Regions from separate parts of the Geodermatophilus sp. FMUSA9-8 genome, predicted to be linked through region 2. Evidence: riboswitches for the same ligand, from Rfam matches in the RefSeq annotation. Region 2 holds a riboswitch; each other region holds the start of a gene.
What was found. A riboswitch is a leader RNA that binds a small molecule or an ion and turns the genes downstream of it on or off. The one in region 2 is predicted to bind cyclic di-AMP.
Positions count from the first base shown of each region.

Region 1 (6,870 bases), on a different contig from region 2:
AGGGTCCGCTCGATCACCTGCTGCGGGGAGCCGACGGTCAGCGGCGTCTCGCGGGAGAAGTCCTCCAGCGACGGGCCGTGGCCGTAGACCGGAGCCTCGTCGAAGTAGGGCCGGAACTCGGCGACGGCGTCCTGCGAGTTCTTCCGCATGAACACCTGGCCGCCGAGGCCGACGATCGCCTGGTCGGCGCGGCCGTGGCCGTGGTGCTCGAAGCGCGAGCGGTAGAACTCGACCATCCGCTGCGTGTGCTCCTTCGGCCAGAAGATGTGGTTGGAGAAGAAGCCGTCGCCGTAGTAGGCGGCCTGCTCGGCGATCTGCGGGCTGCGGATCGAGCCGTGCCAGACGAACGGCGCGACGCCGTCCAGCGGCCGCGGCGTGGACGTGAAGCCCTGCAGGGGGGTGCGGAACCGGCCGGTCCAGTCGACGACGTCCTCGTCCCACAGCCGGCGCAGCAGCGCGTAGTTCTCGACGGCGAGCGGGATGCCGTTGCGGATGTCCTGGCCGAACCACGGGTAGACCGGGCCGGTGTTGCCGCGGCCCATCATCAGGTCGACGCGGCCGCCGGCGAGGTGCTGCAGCATCGCGTAGTCCTCGGCGATCTTCACCGGGTCGTTGGTGGTGATCAGGGTCGTCGACGTCGACAGCTGCAACCGGCTGGTCTGCGCGGCGATGTAGGCCAGCGTGGTGGTGGGGGAGGACGAGAAGAACGGCGGGTTGTGGTGCTCGCCCAGGGCGAAGACGTCGAGCCCGACCTCCTCGGCCTTCTTCGCGATGGTGACGACGTCCTGGATCCGCTGTGCCTCGCTGGGCGTGCGGCCGGTCGTGGGGTCGGTCGTGATGTCGCTGACCGTGAAGATCCCGAACTGCATCTCGTCCTCCATCTAGTTGAGAGCGCAACTACGGTACCGCGTGCAACACCAGGAGCCCCCAGGCATTCCCGGGCCCGCGTGACCGCGCCGTGACCTCCCCGTCGCTCCGGGTGATCGGTCCGGCACGGCCGGATGTGCCCACTCCGGAGGGGCCCGCGGCGCCCTCCCGCGCGGCAGCGGCGGTGGGAGCCTGTGATCACCGTCTCCGGCGCGCCGGGGCGGGCCGGGTCGGACGGGCACCGAGGGGGAACCGGGATGGCGCAGCAGGACGAGGGCACCGCCCAGCAGCGGGCGGAGGGCGGGGCCGGGCCCCGGCCGGGGAGCGGCCTCGACGGCCTCCTCGGCACGGCCCCGGTGTTCACCGGCGCCGTCCGCGGCTACGACCGCGGCCAGGTCGACGCCTACGTGGACTGGGCCGAGACCGAGGTGCTCGTCCTGCGCCGCGAGAACGACCACCTGCTCACCCGCTACGCCGCCGTCTCGGCCGACCTGCAGGCGGCGCGCGCCCGGCTCACCTCGCTCGTCCGCGAGCGGGACGCCGCGCCCGGCCCGGAGGAGGCGCAGGCCCTCCGCGAGCGCGCGGAGCAGGAGGCCGCGGCGCTGCTCTCCGCCGCCGAGGAGGAGGCCCGGCAGGTCCTCGACGACGCCCGGACCGAGGCGGCGGCGCGCCTGTCCGGCGTCGCGGAGATGCGCGAGGCGGTGACGGCGCTGCGCGACCAGACCCGGTCGGAGGCCGCGGCGGTCCTGGAGGCGGCCCGCCGGGAGGCCGAGGGCCTGCGCCGCGCGGCCGCCGAGGAGCGCGACCGGCTCGACCGGGAGGCCGCCGAGGGGCGGGCGCGTGCCGACGCCGAGGCGGCCGAGCGTCGCCGCGCGCTGGAGTCCGAGCTCGGCCCGCTGCTCGAGCGCTGCGAGCAGGCGCGCGGGTGGCTGCGCCGGCTGACCGGCCAGCTCGACGAGGCGCTCGCCGTGGTCGCGGGGGCGCTGCCCGACGACGTCGCCGTCCTCGCCGACCGCCGGGAGGCCGGCATCGGCAGCGGCGCAGGAGGCGGCTCCGGGGACGGCGCGGCCGCCCCCGCGGACGGCGATGCGTCGCAGCTCACGGTGCTGCAGGGCGGCAGCCGGCCCGAGGTCGCGGCGGCCTCCTGACCGGCGCGGACGGCCGCCCGGCGGGGTCCCGGGGCACCCCGCCGGTCCCGGCCGTCCCACGCACATCTCCGGTCCCGTGTTGTCACGGACCGGTAACGACGCCTACCGTGACCGCGTCCGGTCGGTCGTCTCGTCCCCACCCGGGGAGCCTGACCGGACGCCGCCGAGTCGCGTCCGCACCCGCGGTCGCGAGCCGGGGACCCACCGCAGTCCTGGGGTGAATCGCACCCCGGCGAGCGACCGCTCGCCTGGTGCGTAGGGCTTCTTCCCGCCCGAACCCGTCAGCTAACCCGGTAGGCGGCCACGGAAGGAACGGAGAGTCTCCGCATGCCCGCCTCCGGGCCTCCCCGGCCCGCAGGTGCAGCCGTGCGCGCGCTGCGCGCCCCCGCGTCCGCCTGACGCCGGCTCCCACCTGCCCGCTCCCGGCCCCCCGCCGGGACCCGTGGACCGCGACATCCGCCAGACCGCGTGGCACCGCCCGAACCCCGGGCGACCGCGCACTCTCCCTCGGAGCACCCACCCCCTCATGCGTTCCCGTACCCGCACCTCCGCCGCCGACGCGCCCGCGACCGTCGAGGCCAGCGTCGTCGAGAGCACCGCCGTCGAGAGCACCGCCGTCGAGAGCCCCGCCGTCGAGAGAACCGACACCGCCGTCCTCGAGGCCGTCCGGCCCGCGAGGGTCCGCCGCGGCTCCCCGCTGCTCGGCCCCCGCCGCCCCGCGCTGCTGCTCGGCGCCGCGGCCGCCGGCGCGCTCGTCGTCGGCGTGCTGTCCACCAGCAGCCCCGCCGCCTCCGCCGGCACCGACACCGTCAGCGCCTCGGTGAGCGTGGCCGAGCAGCTCGGCATCCCGCAGCAGCCGGCCGCGTCCGCGCCGGCCGTCGAGGAGACCGACCTCGCGCCGCTGGAGGACCTCGCCGCCTCCCGCAGCCAGCGCTCGGCCGACGAGACCACCGCCGCGCAGGCCCAGGCCGCCGCCGACCAGGCCGAGCTCGACCGCCGCGCCGCCGAGGAGGCCGCGCGGATCGCCGCCGAGCAGGAGGCCGCCCGCCGCGCCGCCGAGGAGGCCGCCGCCCGCGCCGCCGCCGAGGCCGCCGCCGCGGAGCAGGCCGCCGCGGCCGCCGCCCAGCAGCAGTCGACCTCCGCCGCCGCCCCGGCGCCGGCCGCCTCCGCCGCCCCGGCCGCCCGCGGCTCCTTCAAGGAGTACGCGATGAGCAAGGTCGGCAGCGGCGAGCAGTTCTCCTGCCTCGAGAGCCTGTGGGGCAAGGAGAGCGGCTGGAACCCCAACGCGCAGAACCCGAGCAGCACCGCCTACGGGATCCCGCAGTTCCTCGACTCCACCTGGGCCAGCACCGGCATCGCCAAGACCTCCGACGGCTACCGGCAGATCGACGCGGGCCTCATCTACATCGAGGAGCGCTACGGCTCCCCGTGCGCCGCGTGGGCGCACTCCCAGTCCACCGGCTGGTACTGATCGCCGCGTGACGGAGGCCGGTCCCCGGGTCGTGCCCGCGGGCTTCGTCCGCGCGCACACCCAGGTCCGCCGTCCGTCGCTGGTCCCGGAGGTGCGGCTGCACGTCGCCGACGACGTCGTCGCCCTCTGGGAGGCCATGGAGGTCGCCGCGGGCGGCGCCGGTGAGGCGCCGCCGTTCTGGGCGGCCGCCTGGCCGGGCGGGCAGGCGCTGGCCCGCGCGGTGCTCGACGGCGCGGTGCCGGTGGGTGGCCGCCGCGTGCTCGACCTCGGGTCGGGCAGCGGCCTGGTCGCGATCGCCGCGGTGCTCGCCGGCGCCCGGCACGTGCTCGCCAGCGACGTCGACCCGTTCTCGCGGACGGCGGTCGGCGTCAACGCCGGCCTCAACGGGGTGGCCGGCATCAGCGTCACCGGCGACGTGCTCGACCGCGAGCCGCCTGCCGTCGACGTCGTCCTGGCCGGCGACGTCTGCTACGACCGCGAGATGACCGAGCGGGTGCTGCCCTTCCTCGACCGGGCCCGCGCCCGCGGCTGCGAGGTGCTGGTCGGCGACCCCGGCCGCCCCTACCTGCCGCACGAGCGGCTGGAGCCGGTGCTCGCCCTCGACGTCCCCGAGACCGAGGGGCCGGGCCTGCGCCGCACCACCGTCTGGCGGCTGCCCTGACCCCCGGCGGCTAGCGTCCGCGGCGTGCGCCCCTACGACTTCACCGGCACCGCCGTCGTCACCGGTGCCGCCAGCGGCATCGGCGCGGCCCTGGCGCCGCAGCTGGCCGCCCGCGGCACCGACCTCGTCCTGCTCGACCGCGACGGCGACCGGCTGGAGCGCGTCGCCGCGTCGGTGCGGGCGGCCTCCCCGGGGCGGGCCGTGGACACCGTCGTCGCCGACCTGGCCGACGACGGGCAGGTGCGCGCGGCCGCCGACGCGCTGGTCCGCGACCACCCGGCGACGACGCTGCTCGTGAACAACGCCGGCGTCGCGCTGGCCGGCCGCTTCGACCAGGTGACCCTCGAGGAGTTCGACTGGGTCCTCGACGTCAACCTGCGCGCCGCCGTCCGGCTCACCCACGCCCTGCTGCCCACGCTGCGGGCCCATCCCGGCGCGCACGTCGTGTGCGTGTCCAGCCTGTTCGGGCTGATGGCGCCGGCCGGGCAGGTGGCCTACGCGACGAGCAAGTTCGCCGTCCGCGGCTTCGCCGAGGCGCTGCGGCACGAACTCGCGGACGACGGCGTGGGCGTCACCAGCGTGCACCCCGGCGGCATCGCCACCCGGATCGCCGAGACCGCGCGGCTGGGCAGCGGCGTCGATCCCGCGGAGGCCGCGCGGGGCACCGCCGAGTTCTCCCGGCTGCTGCGCTACCCGGCCGACCGCGCGGCGCGGCGCATCGTCGAGGCCGTGGAGCGCCGCCGCCCGCGGCTGCTCATCGGCGCCAGCGCCGTCGTGCCCGACGTCCTCGTGCGGCTCGCGCCCGGCTCCTACGGGCGGGTGCTGGCCGGCGCCGCGCGGCTGGCGGGCCTCCGCCGCGGGGCCTGAGCCCGCCGGTGGCCGTCCACGTCGGCACGTCGGGGTGGAGCTACGACCACTGGGACGGCGTCCTGTACCCGCCGGGGACGCCGCAGCGGGACCGGCTGGCGCACTACGTGCGCCGGTTCGGCACCGTGGAGCTCAACGCAGCTTCTACCGCTGGCCGTGCACCGCCGCCTTCGCCTCGTGGCGGCGCCGGCTGCCCGAGGGCTTCCAGATGTCGGTCAAGGCCCCGCGCGGGCTCACCCACGCGAAGCGGCTGTACGGCCCGGAGGCGTGGGTCGAGCGGATGGCCGCGGCCTGGCACGAGCTCGGCCCCCGGCGGGCGGTGCTGCTGGTCCAGCTGCATCCGGCGGCGGCGCGGGACGACGCCCGGCTCGCGTACTTCCTGTCGCTGGTGCCGCCGTGGATGCGGGTCGCCGTGGAGTTCCGGCACCCGAGCTGGCACGACGAGGCCGTGTTCGCGCTGCTCGAGCGGCACGGCGCCGCCTACTGCGTCATGAGCGGCGCCGGCCTGCCGTGCATGCTGCGTGCGACCGCGCCGTTCGTCTACGTCCGGCTGCACGGCCCCGACCCGGCGCACCTGTATGCCGGCTCCTACCCGGACGCCGACCTGCGCTGGTGGGCCGACCGGATCGGCGAGTGGGCGGGGCAGGGCCGCGACGTGTACGCCTACTTCAACAACGACGGCCACGGCCACGCGGTGCGCGACGCGGAGTCGCTGCGGGCCCTGGTCGGCTGAGCGCGGCCCCGCCGCTGCCGCGAGACTGGGCCGGGACCCGCCGGCGGCGGTGGGCGGAGCCGGGGGAGGACGACGTGACCGAGCCGGAGGAGACGCCGCGCGACGGCGGCCGGGTGGCGCGCACGGTCGAGGACTTCGTCGCGCAGCTGCGCGGCTTCACCGACCGGGCCACCCGGCTCGCCGCGGGCGCGGTGCCGTCGGGGCTCGCGCTGCCGCGGCTGCCCTCGCCGCCGGGGGCGATGTCGGCGGCGCAGGTCCGCTCGATCGCCGCGTCGGTGAAGGCGCAGCGGCAGCTGATCGAGGGCCTGGTCGGGCAGCTGCAGGCCTTCGACGAGCAGCTCGCCGTCTTCGAGCGGATCCTCGACCCGCTGGTGGAGTGGAGCTCCACCTGGGCGCGGCTGGAGGAGTCCTTCGCCGACGTCGTCCGCCGGTCACCGACCGATCCTCAGACCCCGTCCTCGTAGCAGGCGGTGAGCGCCGCCACCACGAGCGGGACGTCGAGCGCCGAGGCCAGCTCGCGGCAGGAGTGCATGGCCAGCATCGGCGCGCCGACGTCGACGGTGGTCAGCCCCAGCCGGGTCGCCGTCAGCGGGCCGATCGTCGAGCCGCACGGCAGGTCGGCGCGGGAGACGAACGTTTGCACCGGCACGCCGGCCTCGGCGCACCGCTCGGCGAACCACGCGCCGCCGGCCGCGTCGGTGGCGTAGGCCTGGTTGGCGTTCACCTTCACCACCGGGCCGCCGCCGAGCTGCGGGGCGTGGGCGGGCTCGTGCCGGTCGTACCGGGTCGGGTGGACGGCGTGCGCCATGTCGGCCGAGACCAGCCGCGAGCGGGCCAGCGCCCGGGGCAGGGCCTGCGGGTCGCCGCCGTCGGTGACCGCCACGACCCGCCGGACGACGTCCTCGAGGAAGCTGCCGCGCGCGCCGGACATCGAGCCGCTGCCCACCTCCTCGTGGTCGTTCGCCACGAACACCTGCGTGCGGGCGCCGGGTGCGGCGGCGATCAGCGCGGTGACGCCGGCGTGGCAGCTGGCCAGGTTGTCCAGCCGGGGCGCGGCGATCCAGGTGCCGTCGGCGCCGGTGGTGCCCGCCGGCTGGGTGTCGGCCAGCACGAGGTCGGAGGC
Region 1 is NZ_JBAGKE010000001.1:697,859-704,728, reverse strand. Features, by position in the region: gene WA616_RS03435 (LLM class flavin-dependent oxidoreductase) at 1-869, opposite strand, end outside; gene WA616_RS03430 (DivIVA domain-containing protein) at 1,125-2,015, shown strand; cyclic di-AMP (ydaO/yuaA leader) riboswitch at 2,167-2,330, shown strand; gene WA616_RS03425 (transglycosylase SLT domain-containing protein) at 2,542-3,486, shown strand; gene WA616_RS03420 (class I SAM-dependent methyltransferase) at 3,494-4,147, shown strand; gene WA616_RS03415 (SDR family NAD(P)-dependent oxidoreductase) at 4,172-5,014, shown strand; gene WA616_RS03410 (DUF72 domain-containing protein) at 5,049-5,747, shown strand; gene WA616_RS03405 (hypothetical protein) at 5,822-6,211, shown strand; gene WA616_RS03400 (M18 family aminopeptidase) at 6,193-6,870, opposite strand, start outside.
Region 1: another riboswitch for cyclic di-AMP. It lies ahead of WA616_RS03425 (transglycosylase SLT domain-containing protein); the one in region 2 lies ahead of WA616_RS06430 (transglycosylase family protein).

Region 2 (6,870 bases):
ACGGCGTGCTGGTGCGCGGGCCGGCCGGCTGGGGCGAGTTCTCCCCGTTCTGGGACTACGGCGTGGCGGAGAGCCGCCGCTGGTGGGCCGCCGCGGCGGAGGCGGCGCTGGAGGGCTGGCCCGCGCCGGTGCGCGACTCCGTTCCCGTCAACGTCACGGTGCCGGCGGTCGACGCGGAGCGGGCGCACGCGATCGTGACCGCCTCGGGCTGCCGGACGGCGAAGGTGAAGGTGGCCGAACCCGGGCAGACGCCGGCCGACGACCTCGCCCGCGTGGAGGCCGTCCGCGACGCGCTCGGCCCCGCGGGCGCGGTGCGGGTCGACGCCAACGCCGCGTGGGACGTCGACACGGCCGTCTCCAGGATCCGGGAGCTGGACCGGGTCGGCCTGGAGTACGTCGAGCAGCCCTGCGCCACGCTGCAGGAGCTGGCCGCGCTGCGCCGCCGGGTCGACGTGCGGGTCGCCGTCGACGAGGGCGTGCGCCGGGCCGGCGACCCGCTCGCGGTCGACCTGCGCGAGGCCGCCGACGTCGTCGTCCTCAAGGTGCAGCCGCTCGGCGGGGTGCGCGCGGCGCTGCGGGTGGCCGAGGCGCACGGCCTGCCCTGCGTGGTGTCCTCGGCGCTGGAGTCCTCGGTCGGCATCGCCGCCGGGGTGGCGCTGGCCGCCGCGCTGCCGGAGCTGCCCTTCGCGTGCGGCCTGGCGACCGTCGCGCTGCTCGGCGGCGACGTGACGGCCGACCCGCTGCTGCCCGTCGACGGCGCGCTGCCCGTCCGCGCGGTGGAGCCCGACCGGCTCGCGGAGGTGACCGCGCCCGACGACGTCGCCGGCCGCTGGGGCCGGCGGCTCGCGGCGGTGCTCGCGGCGTGAACCCCTCCACCGCCTTCGCCCGCGTGCTGGTCGACGAGCTCGTCCGCGGCGGGGTCCGCGACGCCGTCGTCGCCCCGGGGTCGCGCTCGGCGCCCGTGGCGCTCGCCCTCGCCGCCGCGGAGCGCGCGGGCTCGCTGCGGCTGCACGTGCGCATCGACGAGCGGACGGCGTCCTTCCTCGCGCTCGGCCTGGCCCGCGCCTCCGGCCGGCCGGTGCCGGTGCTCACCACGTCCGGGACGGCGACCGCGCACCTGCACGCCGCGGTCCTCGAGGCCGACGTCACCGGCGTGCCGCTGCTCGCGCTGACCGCCGACCGGCCGCCGGAGCTGCGCTCGACCGGCGCCAACCAGACCATCGAGCAGCCCGGGCTCTACGGCGGCGCGGTGCGCTGGGCGGCCGACGTCGGCGTGCCCGAGGCCGGCCGCGAGGCCGCGCAGAACCGCTACTGGCGCTCCGTGGTCTCCCGCGCGCTGCTCGCCGCCACCGGCGCGCTGTCGGGCGACCCCGGGCCGGTGCAGCTCGACCTGCCGCTGCGCGACCCGCTGCTGCCGGAGGAGGAACCGGGCCCGCTCACCGGCCCGTGGGCCGGGCGGGACGACGGCGGCGCGTGGACCGCGGGCCGGGCCTCCCTCGCGCCGGTCGATCCGCTGCCCGACGCCCCTCGCACGCTGGTGGTCGCCGGTGACGGGCCGTCGGCGGCCGGCCGGGCGTGGGCCGAGGGTGCCGCGGCCGCGGGCTGGCCCGTGGTCGCCGAGCCCAGCGGCGGGGCGTGGACCGGCGACGCCGTGCGCGGCGGGGCGCTGCTGCTCGGTGCGCCGGACTGGCTGGAGGAGCACCGGCCCGCGCGGGTGGTCGTGCTCGGGCGGCCGACGCTGTCGCGGCCGGTCTCGGCGCTGCTGGCCGACCCCCGGGTGCGGGTGGAGACGGTGGTGTCCGGCCCGCGCTGGCCCGACCCCGGCCGCTCCAGCACGTCGGTCACCCGCGCCGTCCCGCCGTCCGGGCCGCCCGCGGACGCCGCCTGGGCAGTCGCCTGGCGCGACGCCGCCGCGCGGGTGGGCACGGCCGTGGACGCGCTGCTCGACGGCGCTCCCGGCCTGACCGCCGCCCGGCTGGCCCGCGACGTCGTCGCCGCGCTGCCCGCCGGCGCGCTGCTGGTGCTCGGCTCGTCGACGCCCGTGCGCGACGTCGACCGGCTCGCCGTGCCGCGCGGCGACGTGAGCGTGCTGGCCAACCGCGGCGTCGCGGGCATCGACGGGACGATCTCCACGGCGATCGGGGCCGCGCTGGTGCACGGCGGCCCGGCGGTCGCGCTCATGGGCGACCTGACCTTCCTGCACGACCTGCAGGGGCTGCTGACCGGCGAGGGCGAGGCCCGGCCGGACCTCACCGTCGTCGTCCCGGACAACGACGGCGGCGGGATCTTCGCCCAGCTCGAGCCGGGGCGGCCCGCGCACGAGCGCGACTACCGGCGGGTGTTCGGCACGCCGCACGGCCGCGACCTGGTCGCCGTCGCCCGGGCGCTGGGCTGGGCGGCCACCGCGGTGACCACCGCGGACGAGCTGCCGGCGGCGCTGGCGCTCGGCGGGCCGCGGGTGGTGGTCGTGCGCACCGACCAGCGCGCGGAGGCCGGCCTCGCCGTCGCGCTGCGGGAGACCGCCGCCCGTGCCCTGACCTGACCCGCGCGGCCGGTGTGCTGCGTCACCGGCCGCCGCTGGTCCCGGCCGTCGGTGCAGGGCAGGGGCCGTCTCCGCGACACGGGGCGCGACCAGGGTGGATCGTCCGGAGAGCGGGGTCGCCGGCCCCTCGACCGAGGGGTGCCGATACCCCGCAGGAGCACAGAACAACCTCGACGTGACCGGCGACACGACGACAGTTGCCATGACGATATGTAACGTTTTGGCTGCGCTCAGCACACCGGAGCGCGGCGCCGGTCCGCCAAACCCTGCCCACCGGTCGCTCACGTCAACTCCCAAGGGCAGGGGTGGGGGACCCACTTCCGGCGCGTGACGGCCTACGGGGGCCTGACCTGAACGCGTCTCCGGGGTGAAGCCGCGTCCCGCGGCCGGGCACCGATCGCCCGAACCCGACAGCTCACCTCGCCGGCGGTGATCGGGAGATCATCACCATGCCCAAGCACCGCGCACCCCGTTACGTCCGCACCAAGAAGGTCATCGCCAAGGCCCCTGTCGCCGCCGGCGCCACCGTCGTCGGGATCGGCGTCCTCAGCTCGCCCGCCTCCGCCTCGACCAGCCACGACTGGTCCGGCGTCGCCCAGTGCGAGTCGAGCGGCAACTGGTCGATCAACACCGGCAACGGCTACTACGGCGGCCTGCAGTTCAGCCAGTCCACCTGGGCCGCGTTCGGCGGCACCGAGCTCGCCCCGCGCGCCGACCTCGCCACCCCCGCCCAGCAGGTCGAGATCGCCGAGGCCGTCCTCGCCGGTCAGGGCGTCGGCGCCTGGCCGTCCTGCGGGAAGTACCTGGCCGAGGGCACCACCGCGGCCGCCGCGGAGGCCCCCGCTCCCGCCGCGCCCGCCGCGGAGGCTCCCGCGCCGGAGGCCGCTCCCGCCGCCCCGGCCGCGCCGGCCGAGGCCGCGCCTGCGCCGGCCGCTGGCGACACCGAGGACTACACCGTCCGGTGGGGCGACACCGTCGCCAAGATCGCCGCCGCCCACGCCCAGAGCTGGCGGGAGCTCTACGAGCGCAACGTCGACGTCATCGGCAGCAACCCGAACCTGATCTTCCCGGGTCAGGTGTTCGCGGTGAGCGGGGCGGCTCCGGCCGCCGCGCCCGCCGAGGCGCCGGCCCCCGCGCCTGCCGCGGCCCCCGCCGAGGCCCCGGCCCCCGCGCCCGCCGCAGCCCCTGCCGAGACGCCCGCCGGTGGCTCGAACGCCGGGGAGTCTGCGCCGGTCGGCGAGGTCGCCCCGCTCGCCGAGGCCGCCCCCGAGGTCGCCGCGGCGCCCGCCTCGGCCGCCGCCGTCGCCACCATCACCAACAGCTCCGGGCCGATCCACGCCGCGGTGCAGGCGGCCGCGAACGCCGTCGTGAGCGCGGTGCCCGGCGCCGGTGACATCACCCTCGGCGGCACCCGGCCCAGCGCCGTCGACCCCGACGGGCACCCCTCGGGCAAGGCCCTGGACTACATGGTCATGAGCGACGCCACCCTCGGCGACGCCATCGCGCAGTACCACGTGGACCACTGGGACGAGCTCGGTGTCGAGTACGTGATCTGGGAGCAGCGCATCCTCACCTCGCCCGACGGCGCGTGGCGCGCCATGGAGGACCGCGGTGGCGTCACCGCGAACCACTTCGACCACGTGCACGTGAACTACGTCGGCTGACCACCGCCCGACACGAGGACCCCGGCCGCCCGCGGCCGGGGTCCTCGTCGTCTCAGGCGGGGACGAGGGGCGGCGACCGCAGCGCCGCGGGTGTGCGGATTTCGGTGCCGTCGGGCCGCCACGTGTGCCATCGCCCGTCAGCCAGGCGTTGCACGCGGAAGCCGTGATGGACCTTCGTGTGGTGGCGTTCGCACAGCAGCGCCGAGTTCTCCAGCGACGTCGGTCCGCCGTCGAGCCAGTGCACGACGTGGTGGACGTCGCACCACCAGGTGGGGGCGCCGCAGCCGGTGAACACGCACCCACCGTCGCGGACCTCCGCGGCGCGGCGGACGTGCCGGTCGGCGAGGCGCTGCTCCCGGCCCAGGTCGAGGGGGACGCCGTCGGGGCCGAGCACCACGCGGGTGATCGCGCCGTCGCAGGCCAGCCAGCGGGCGGCGGCCGCGGGGACCACGGCACCGGACCCGAGGGTCGCGCTGCCCCGCCACCGCGGCAGCGAGGACGTCCTCCTCGACCCGGCACGGGCCTGGCGGATGCTCCTGGTCGCCTCGCCGGCACCGCCTGTCTCGGCCGCGGAGGAGTCGGCGTCGCTGTCGGTCGCGGCGTCGGCCTGGCCGGCGCCGTCACCGTCGGTCCCGGCTCCTGAGCCGGTCGTGGCCTGGTCGGCCGGACAGGCGGGGTCGTGCAGGTCCTCCGCGTCGACCTTCACGACCACCTGCGGCTTGACCCCGCGCAGCTGCGGTGCCGCGCCGGTGGCCAGCGCGGTGTCGGCGAGCTGGACAGCGCCGTCGGCGAGCCGCTGCGCGCGGCTGCGGTCGTCGCCGGCGGGCCGGTCGGCCTGCACGTGTGCTTCCACCGCCGTGGCGAACCGCTCGGCACCGACCGGGTCGAGGTGCAGGTGGAAGGTGACGGTGCCGTCGGCGTGGCGGACCACCGACATGCGCCGCCCCTCGGTGGGGTCGGGCGCGGGGCCGTCGGGATCGAGGGCGGTGCAGTAGCGCTTCACCACGACGACCAGGGCGTCGTGCTCCTGCTCGACCGCCACGTCGGTGAGGACGGCGTCGATCTCGCCGAGGTCGACGCCCTGCGCGGCGGCTGCGGTCAGCCGGTCCGGGGTGGTCACCTCCGCGGCCACAGCGACCTGGGCGGCGGTGACGAGCCCGGCATGGTGCGCCTCGGCGAGGGCCGGCAGGTGCTCCAGCGCACGAGCGTTGTGCGCCGGCCGGGACGCCTCCCGCCCGGACAACCGGCAGTGCCCCCGCAACCACGACGCCACGGACTTCAGCCCGTCGCGCTCGGGAGCGGAGGACGCCTCGGCGGCCCGCACCGCGCGCGCCAGGCGGGCGTCGATCCGGTTGCGCTCGGCGACCAGCGCGGCGACGTCGTCCAACACGCCCCCGCCGCCGATCCCGCTCGAACACATGTACGGAGTCTACCGCCCCGAGTGTGGTGCGGCGACCTGTATCCGCAGGTCACGAGCCTGTCCACAGATGCCGGACAGGTCTTGACACCCCGCCATCTCAGGGCAGCGACGCCCAGTACGCGAGGTGGGCACGGTGCAGCCAGCCGTCCACCCAGGCGCGGTCGGGAAGCGGCGGCACCGCCGGGCTGTCGCGCAGCGCCAGCAAGCGCGCCTCGGCGTCCTCGACCGCCTCGACCACCTCGGCGAGCGGCACCTCCCCGCGGCGCACCCGGCGCAGGTACGCCCGGTCCGGCTCCGGCACCGGCAGGGTGATCCGCCCCGTACCGAGCAGCTCGGCGCCCTGCACCCCGAGCCGCAGCGCGTGCATCGCGAACTTCACGTCGAACCCGTGTGCGTCGACCAGCTCCGCGCGGCCGGGGCGGGCGCCGGTCATCGCCGCCCGCTGGGCGCGCAGGTATCCGAGGAAGCGGTCGGCCGCCAGGCGTGAGACGAACCGGTCGGCGTGCGCGACCAGCTCCGCACCGGCCTCGGTGCGGACCACGACCTCCTCGTCCGGCACGAACAGCAGGAGGAGGACCGTCGGGTTGCCGCCGAGCGCGAGCCGCGCCCACTTGCGTGCCGAGTAGACGACGACGTCGAGGTCGCCGGCGCCGGAGCGGTTGACCAGCCCACCGGGCCGGTCCCAGGCGGTGTGCCGGTGGTACTGCTCGAACGGCACGGTCGCCGTCGTCGACAGGCCCGCCGGCACCCGCGCGGTGCCGGTCACGAACTCCGGCGGCTCGAGGCAGATGCCCATCTCGTCGCGGTCGTCCTGGCCGGCCACGGAGGTGCCGTGGACGCCGGACCCGACCTGGGCGCGCAGGACCGTCCCCCGCTCGGCGATCGCGCGGGCCTCCGCGGAGGCGTGCGGGTGGTCGAACGGCGGCGGCAGCGATCGGGCACCGGCGACGGTGGGGACGGGGCGCACCGCGCCAGCCAACCAGCGCCGTCGTCGCCTGCCGACTCCTTTCCCACGGTCAGGCCGGCCGCTGCCACACCAGCAGGTAGCGCCAGAACAGCAGCCGGCGGACGCGCACGCCCGGGAGCACCGCCCGGGCCCGCGCCCGCACCTCCCGCACGGTGAGCTCCGGGTCGCGCATCGGCATGCCCGGCACGGGGGCTCCGGCGGCGTGCCCGCGCACGGCCCGCCGCAGCCCGACGGCACGGTCCGCGACCGCCGCGGTGAGCTCCAGCGGCAGCTCGCG
Region 2 is NZ_JBAGKE010000002.1:447,813-454,682, reverse strand. Features, by position in the region: gene WA616_RS06440 (o-succinylbenzoate synthase) at 1-866, shown strand, start outside; gene menD (2-succinyl-5-enolpyruvyl-6-hydroxy-3-cyclohexene-1-carboxylic-acid synthase) at 863-2,542, shown strand; cyclic di-AMP (ydaO/yuaA leader) riboswitch at 2,817-2,987, shown strand; gene WA616_RS06430 (transglycosylase family protein) at 2,992-4,206, shown strand; gene WA616_RS06425 (HNH endonuclease signature motif containing protein) at 4,259-5,626, opposite strand; gene WA616_RS06420 (nucleotidyltransferase domain-containing protein) at 5,724-6,593, opposite strand; gene WA616_RS06415 (class I SAM-dependent methyltransferase) at 6,643-6,870, opposite strand, start outside.

Region 3 (6,870 bases), on a different contig from region 2:
GGAGTTCGACGCCGAGGTCGAGGCGCTCTACAGCCGCTGACCCCGCCCGCCGCGAGCCCCCTCCCGCACCGCGGGAGGGGGCTCGCGCCGTTCCAGGCCCCGGGCTCTTCGGGGCCCGTGCCGTTCCGGAGCGGTGCCGGTCAGGGCTCGAGCAGGGCGGCGAGGTCGGCGGCGATCGTCGTCCACGACCAGCGCCGCTCCACCCACGCGCGCCCGGCGGCGCCCATCGCCCGGGCCCGCGCCGGGTCGTCGAGCAGCGCGGTCACCGCGGCGGCCACCGCCTCCGGGGACCGCGGGGCGCGCACCACGGTGCCCGACTCGCCGTCGAGCACCGCCTCCGGCGCCCCGCCGGACGTGCCGGCCACCACCGGCAGGCCGCACGCGGCGGCCTCCAGGTACACCATCCCCAGGCCCTCGACGTCGAGGCCGCCGCGGCGGGTGCGGCAGGGCATGGCGAACACGTCGCCCGCGGCGTAGTGCTCGGGCAGCTGCGCGGGCGGCACCGCGCCGGTCAGCACCACCGCGTCCCCGAGCCCGCGGGCCGCGCGCCGCAGCCGGGCCTCGTCGGGACCGCCGCCGACCAGCAGCAGCCGGGCGCCGGGGTGACGGGCGAGCACCCGCGGCCAGGCGGCCACCAGCACGTCCTGGCCCTTGCGCGGCACCAGGCGGGAGACGCACACGACCACCGGCGCGTCCCCCAGCCCGTACCGGCGGCGGACCGCCGTCCCGTCGGCGGCCGGGGTGAACCGGTCGACGTCGACACCGGGCGACAGCTGCGCGAGCCGCGTCCGCCCCTCGAGCGCCGGAGCCAGGCGGCCGCGGGTGTACCCACTGATGTAGGTGACGACGTCGAGGCCCCCGGCGATCCGCTGCACCAGCTGCCGGGCGACGGGCAGGGCGACCCAGCCGGTCTCGTGCCCGTGCGTGACGCCCACCAGGCGCCGCGCCCCGGCGGCGCGCAGGCCCGGGGCGAGCAGCCCGAGCGGGGCGGCCGCCCCGAACAGGACGGTGTCGCAGCCGTGCTCGCGGACGAGCGCCGCCGCGGCCCGGGCGGTGGCCGGGGTGGGGAGGAGCATCGACGTCCGCTGCCGGACGACCGGGTAGGGCAGCTGCGCGTCGTACGCCTCCCAGCCGGGCGAGCGCGAGGCGAGCACCACCAGCGACCCCGGCGGGCGGCGCTCGAGCAGCGCGGCGACGAAGGTCTGGATGCCGCCCTGCCGCGGCGGGAAGTCGTTGGTGACGACGAGCGTGCGGCTCACCGGCCGCCCGGTCCGAGCCAGTCCTCCGCCATCGCCACCCGCTGGGCCGTCGTCGGGTGCGAGCCGAAGAACCACTGCCAGGCCGCGGGCGGGCTGGGGTCGGAGAGGTTGGTCTCCCCCAGCCGCTGCTGCATCGCCACGAACGCCGCGGCGTCGCCGGTGAGGTCGAGGGCGTGCAGGTCGGCGCGGGCCTCCACGTGCCGCGAGACGAGGTTCTGCACCGGGGTGGCCGCCAGCGTGCCGACGGCGCTGAGCAGCAGCACCAGCGGCACGACCCGCGGGTCGCCGGCCGACCCCGCGCCCGCCCGCCGGAGCAGGGGCGGCCACGACAGCAGCCAGCCGAGCAGCGCCACCGCTCCCGCCGCGCCGAGGGCGCCCATCAGCGTGCCGGTGAGGACGTCGTCGGTGGCCACGTGTCCGAGCTCGTGGGCCACGATCGACTCGATCTCGTCGTCGGGCACGTCGGCGAGCAGCGTGTCGTAGAGGACGACGCGGCGCGTGGAGCCGAACCCGGACACGTACGCGTTGAGCGACGTCGTCCGGCGGGAGGCGTCGGCCACGAGGACGTCCTCGACCGGCGTGCCGCTCTCCTCGGCGAGCTCCAGGACGTGGGTGCGCAGCTGCCCGGCCGGGAGCGACGCGAAGCTGTTGAACGCCGGCTCGATCACCACCGGGTAGAGGAAGGAGCCGGTGACCACGAGCGCGGCGGCGCCCGCCGACGCCCACGCCCACCAGGTGCGCGGCGCCCGCCGGGCCAGGGCCACGAGGGCGAGCAGCCCGAGCGCGGTGAGGCCGGCGTCGATGGCGGTGTTCACGGCCACGTCGCGCAGCCACAGCCCCCACGACCGGGTGGACAGGCCGTAGCGGTGCCGGACCACCTCGCCGTACGCGCTGATCGGCAGCGTGGCCAGCCGCCCGGCGAGCAGCAGGACCACCGTGGCGGCCAGGACGGTCAGCGGCCACCGGCGGCCGTCGGCCCGGCCGAGCGCGCCGACCAGCCGGCTGCCGAGGCGGGTCAGGCCGAACAGGGCGGAGACGGCCAGGCCGAGCAGGAGGTTGGCCAGCGAGGCGGGACGCAGGTCGCCGGCCAGTGCCTCGGCGCGGCGCACCACCTCGGCGGGCAGCCCGGCGTCGTCGCTGACCGGTGCGGCCCCGCCGGGCGGGGGAGGCAGCACGGTCCACGGCGTCCGGACGGCCACCACGACGACGAACGCCGCCCCGAGCACCGCGGCGACGACGAGGGCGGCGCGGCGGGCGGTCCAGGTGCGGGCCGGCGCGGGGCCGGTGCGGTCCTCCTGGCGGGCCCTGCTCACGCCGCCGCCCAGCCCACCCGGCCGATCCTAGGCGGGCGCCGGGACGGACGGCCCGTGCCCCGGACGCGGCGAGGGCCGGGGACCCGTGCTGGGTCCCCGGCCCTCACCGGTGAGGTGCTGGAACGGCCCCCTCCCGGGTCCCGCGCCGAGCTCGCGAGGCGTGGGGAGGAAGGGGTCCTTCGTCAGGCGATGCGGCGCATCGCGGTGATGCCGCCCATCGAGTCCACGGACACGACCTTCACCGGCACACCGGAGGTGGAGGCGTGCACCATCTGGCCGTTGCCGATGTACATCGAGACGTGGCTGACCGGGCTGTAGTAGAAGATCAGGTCGCCCGGCTGCAGCTGCGACCGCGTGACCGCGGTGCCCATCTGCGACTGCATGCGGCTCGAGTGCGGGAGGCTGATCCCGGCCGCCGCGTAGGCGTACTGGGTCAGGCCCGAGCAGTCGAAGGCGTTCGGCCCGCCGGCGCCCCACACGTAGGGGTCGCCGACCTGCGCCAGCGCGGTCTGCACGGCGGCCTGCGCGGCGCCGCTGCCGCCACCGGCCGCCGCCACCGGGGCGGGCTGGGCCGCCGCGGCCTGACCGGCGGCCTGCGCGACCGGGGCGCTCTCGCCGGTGCTGCCGCCGGCCGCCGCGGGGGCCGCGGCCTCCTCGGCCTCGCCGGCCTGCTGGGCGGCCAGGGCGGCCGCCTGCTGGGCGGCGGTCAGCGCGGCGAACTGCGCCTGGTAGTCGGCGATGTCCTCCTCGAGCCGCGCCTCCTGGGCGCTGAGGTCGTCGAGGGTGCGCTGCGCGTCGGCCTCGGCGGCGTCGGCGTCGGACTGCGCCTGCTGGGCGGCCGCGGCAGCCTCACCGACCTCGGCGAGCACGTCGGTGGTGTGCCCGGCGATCTGGTCGAGGGTGGCCAGCGAGTTGACGAAGTCGTCGGCGGAGTCGCTGGTCATCAGCAGCTCGAGGCCGGCGAAGGTGTCGTTGCCGCCGGTCCACGCGGTGCGGGCGACCTCGCGGATCTGCCCGTCGAGGGCCTGCAGCTGGGCCTGCGCGTCGGCGAGCGCCTGGTCGGCGGCCGCGGCGGCGGCCTGCTGCTGCAGGACGGTCTCGCGGGCCTCGTTCACCTGCTCGGAGACGGCCTCCAGGCGGCGGCCGGCGTCGGCGGCGAGCTCGGCGGCCTGCTCCGGCGTGGTGGCCCGCTCCGGGTCGGCCACGGCGGTGCCGGGCAGGAGCGTCACGGTCAGCGCGGCGGTGGTGCCGACCAGCGCGACGCGGCCGAGGAGACGGCGGCGGGAGGGGCGGTGCGCCCCCGCGACACGGGCGGTGCTGCGGGACGCGGACTGTTCACGGGCATGCCCCAGGGAGGGGCGGGGGGTCGCCACGGGCGGCGGCTCTCCGTTCTTCCTCAGCTACCGCCTACCGAGTTAGCTGACGGGTTCGGGCTGGGAAGACGTGCCCTATCTCTGGACCCCGGCGGACCGGTGCCCGTGAGAACTCACCCCAGTGCTGCGGTGGGTCCCCGGCTCACCTGGCGCACACCCGGGGGCGGCGTCCGGTGACTCGGCGGTGACCGGCCGAGGTCACCTCGCAGTGGGTGACGACCACCCGGCCGGACGCGGCCACAGTACGGACGTGATGCAGATGTGACAAACGCGGACCCCGGGAACTGTGAGAACACACACGGTGAGCAGTCGCGCCACTCCGGTGCGCGCCTGCCCGGGCCGTCACCTGCGTCTCAGCCGGTGCGGCGGCGCCCACCCGGACGGGCCTCCCCCGCCGGCCGGTGACGCAGCGGAGGCACCAGGCCGCCGTCGGCCAGGGCGCGCACGGCGCGGCGCTCCACGTCGTCGAGGTCGACCACCACGCCCGCGAGGGGCGCGGCGGCGTCGTCCGTGGCGCGGGCGGTGGCGGCCGGGACCGGCGGCACCGGCAGCAGCACGGGCTCGGTGCCCAGCTCCGCCGGCGGCGCGCCGAGCAGCACGGTGACGACGCAGTCGGCGCAGCCGGTGCCGCGCACGGTGCACGAGTCGCAGTCGATGAGCATGGCGGTGTCCCTCCGGTGCCCCGCCGCGCGCCCGGGAGACCGGGCGGCGGACGGGACGGGTCTCCCTGTCGGTTGGCCGGCACGCTAGGGACGGCCACCGACAGTCCCGGCTCAGCTGCCCGCGTACTCCCAGTGCCAGGGCTCCTCGCGGCCGTTGCCCGGGTCGGCCCACGTGGGGTGCAGCCAGCCGAAGCGGCCGGCGTTGGCGACCATCCACGCGTACTGCGGGGTGCCGAAGGTGTCGATGCCACCGCACAGGTCCACGGCCAGGCCCCAGCCGTGGTTGCTGGTGCCGGGCACCGCCGCGAGCGCCGGCTTCTCCCCGTAGAGCCGCACCTGCGAGGCGTAGGTGCGGTAGGAGTCGGTGATGCAGACCGGCCCGCCGAACGCCGTCGCGTAGGCGGCGCTCATCGCCCGCCAGGCCGCCGCGGCGTCGCAGCGCAGCGCGTGCGACCCGACGCCGATCGGGCACAGCGCGCTGGGCGGGATCAGGCCGTTGGGGTAACCGCCCCACGAGCGCCCCTCGACGGAGCTCGGCGGGTAGACCGTGTTGCCGCACTCCACGCGCAGCGCGCCGCCGGTCGGGCCCGGCGGGGCCACCTCCGCGCGCCGGCCGAGGCTCGGCCGGCCGACGTGCAGCACCTGGTCGGCCGGCAGCCGGCGGACGACGACCGCGCCGGCCCGCCCGTCGGCGGCCAGCATCGTCTGCCCGTCGAGGGCGATGCCCACGTGCCCGAGTCCCGACTCCGGCGTGCCGAGGAACACCAGGTCGCCCGGCAGCACGTCGGCGAGGTCGACCGGGGTCGTCACCGCGAACAGCCCCGCCTGGTCGCCGGGCAGGTCGATCCCGGCGTCGCGGTAGACCGTCGACACCAGCGACCCGCAGTCCCAGGAGTCGGGCCCCGCCGTCCCGGGCGCGTACGGCCGGCCGAGGGCGTCCATCGCGGCGGTGACGGCGGCCAGCGTCTCGGCCGGGAGCACCAGCAGCGACGTGGGCTCCCGGGGGGACTGCGCCGCCCCGCGCTGGGCGCCGCCGGCCGCGGCGCCGACCGGCAGCAGCCCGCCGGGCAGCCCGGCCGCGGGGTCGAGCAGCACCGACGCCGGCGGGGCCGCGACCCCGGCCGCCGCGAGCTGGTCGAGGTACGCACGCCAGTTGGCGGCCGTCTGGCGGTTGACGTCGGCCTGCTGGCGCTGCAGGTCCGACAGCTGCCGGTCGACGTCGCCGAGGGCCACGTCGAGCTCGTCGGTGACCGCCTCCGCGCTCGCCTGCAGCTCGGCCACCTGGCCGGACAGCCGGTCGGCCCGCTGCTGCGCCTCGGCCAGCGCGGCCTCGGCCGCCGTCCGGTCGGTCACCGCCGCCCGGCGCTGCTGCTCGGCGGCGGTCACGGTGGCGGCGGTGTGGTCGTCGACGGCCTCGAGGTAGCCGAGGGCGGCGACGACGTCGCCCGGGTCGGCACCGCTGAGCAGGACCGACAGCGGCGTCAGCGCACCGCCGTCCCGGTAGGCCGCCGAGGCGTAGCGGGCGACGACGGCCTGGTACCGCGCCAGCTCGCCCTCCGCGGCGGTGACGTCGGCACGGGCGGTGTCGGCGTCGGCCTGCGCGGCGGCCAGCGCCTGCTGCGCCGCGGTCACCTCGGCCTGCCGCTGCCGCAGGTCGGCCTGCACCTCGGCGGCGCGCTGCTGCAGCCGGTCCAGTGCCGCGCTGTCGAGGGTGCCGCTGGTGCCGCCGGGCTGGTCGCTGGGCGCCGCGGCGGCGGGGCCGGCGAGCGCGACCGCCAGGACCGCGGCGAGGGCGGCGACGCCGAGCGACGTCGCGCCGCGCCGGGACCGCGCACGCATCGGACCACCCTCACTGGACCGGACCCCCCTGGCCCGCCGGGCGATCGTCGTCCGGGCCGCGTCCGTGCCGCAACCGGTGCGGGCGCGCCTCCCCCGCCCGGGCGAGGACACGCCGGGCGCCGCGTCGGGGAGCCCGTCAGGACCCCCTCCCGGGAGCCGCTCCGGGACCGCCTCGGGGACCGCCTCCGGCAGCACCACCGGGGCCGCCTCCCCGGGACTGTCCGACCCCCGGCCTACCGTCCCGCCGTGCTCTTCCCCGCCAGCGGGGCCGGTTCCCGGCCGCCGCGACACGAGCAGGCACCCGCCCACGGCGACCGCCCGCTCCCCCGCACCCGGCCGGTCCCGCACGAGCCGCTGCCCTACGTGCAGGCGACGATCGACGAGCTCGGGACGCCGCTGGCCGGCGTCACCTTCGTGGTGGTCG
Region 3 is NZ_JBAGKE010000004.1:313,233-320,102, forward strand. Features, by position in the region: gene WA616_RS11260 (AMP-dependent synthetase/ligase) at 1-40, shown strand, start outside; gene WA616_RS11265 (glycosyltransferase family 4 protein) at 141-1,259, opposite strand; gene WA616_RS11270 (M48 family metallopeptidase) at 1,256-2,572, opposite strand; gene WA616_RS11275 (C40 family peptidase) at 2,755-3,945, opposite strand; cyclic di-AMP (ydaO/yuaA leader) riboswitch at 3,962-4,139, opposite strand; gene WA616_RS11280 (hypothetical protein) at 4,299-4,607, opposite strand; gene WA616_RS11285 (NlpC/P60 family protein) at 4,719-6,446, opposite strand; gene WA616_RS11290 (DEDD exonuclease domain-containing protein) at 6,693-6,870, shown strand, end outside.
Region 3: another riboswitch for cyclic di-AMP. It lies ahead of WA616_RS11275 (C40 family peptidase); the one in region 2 lies ahead of WA616_RS06430 (transglycosylase family protein).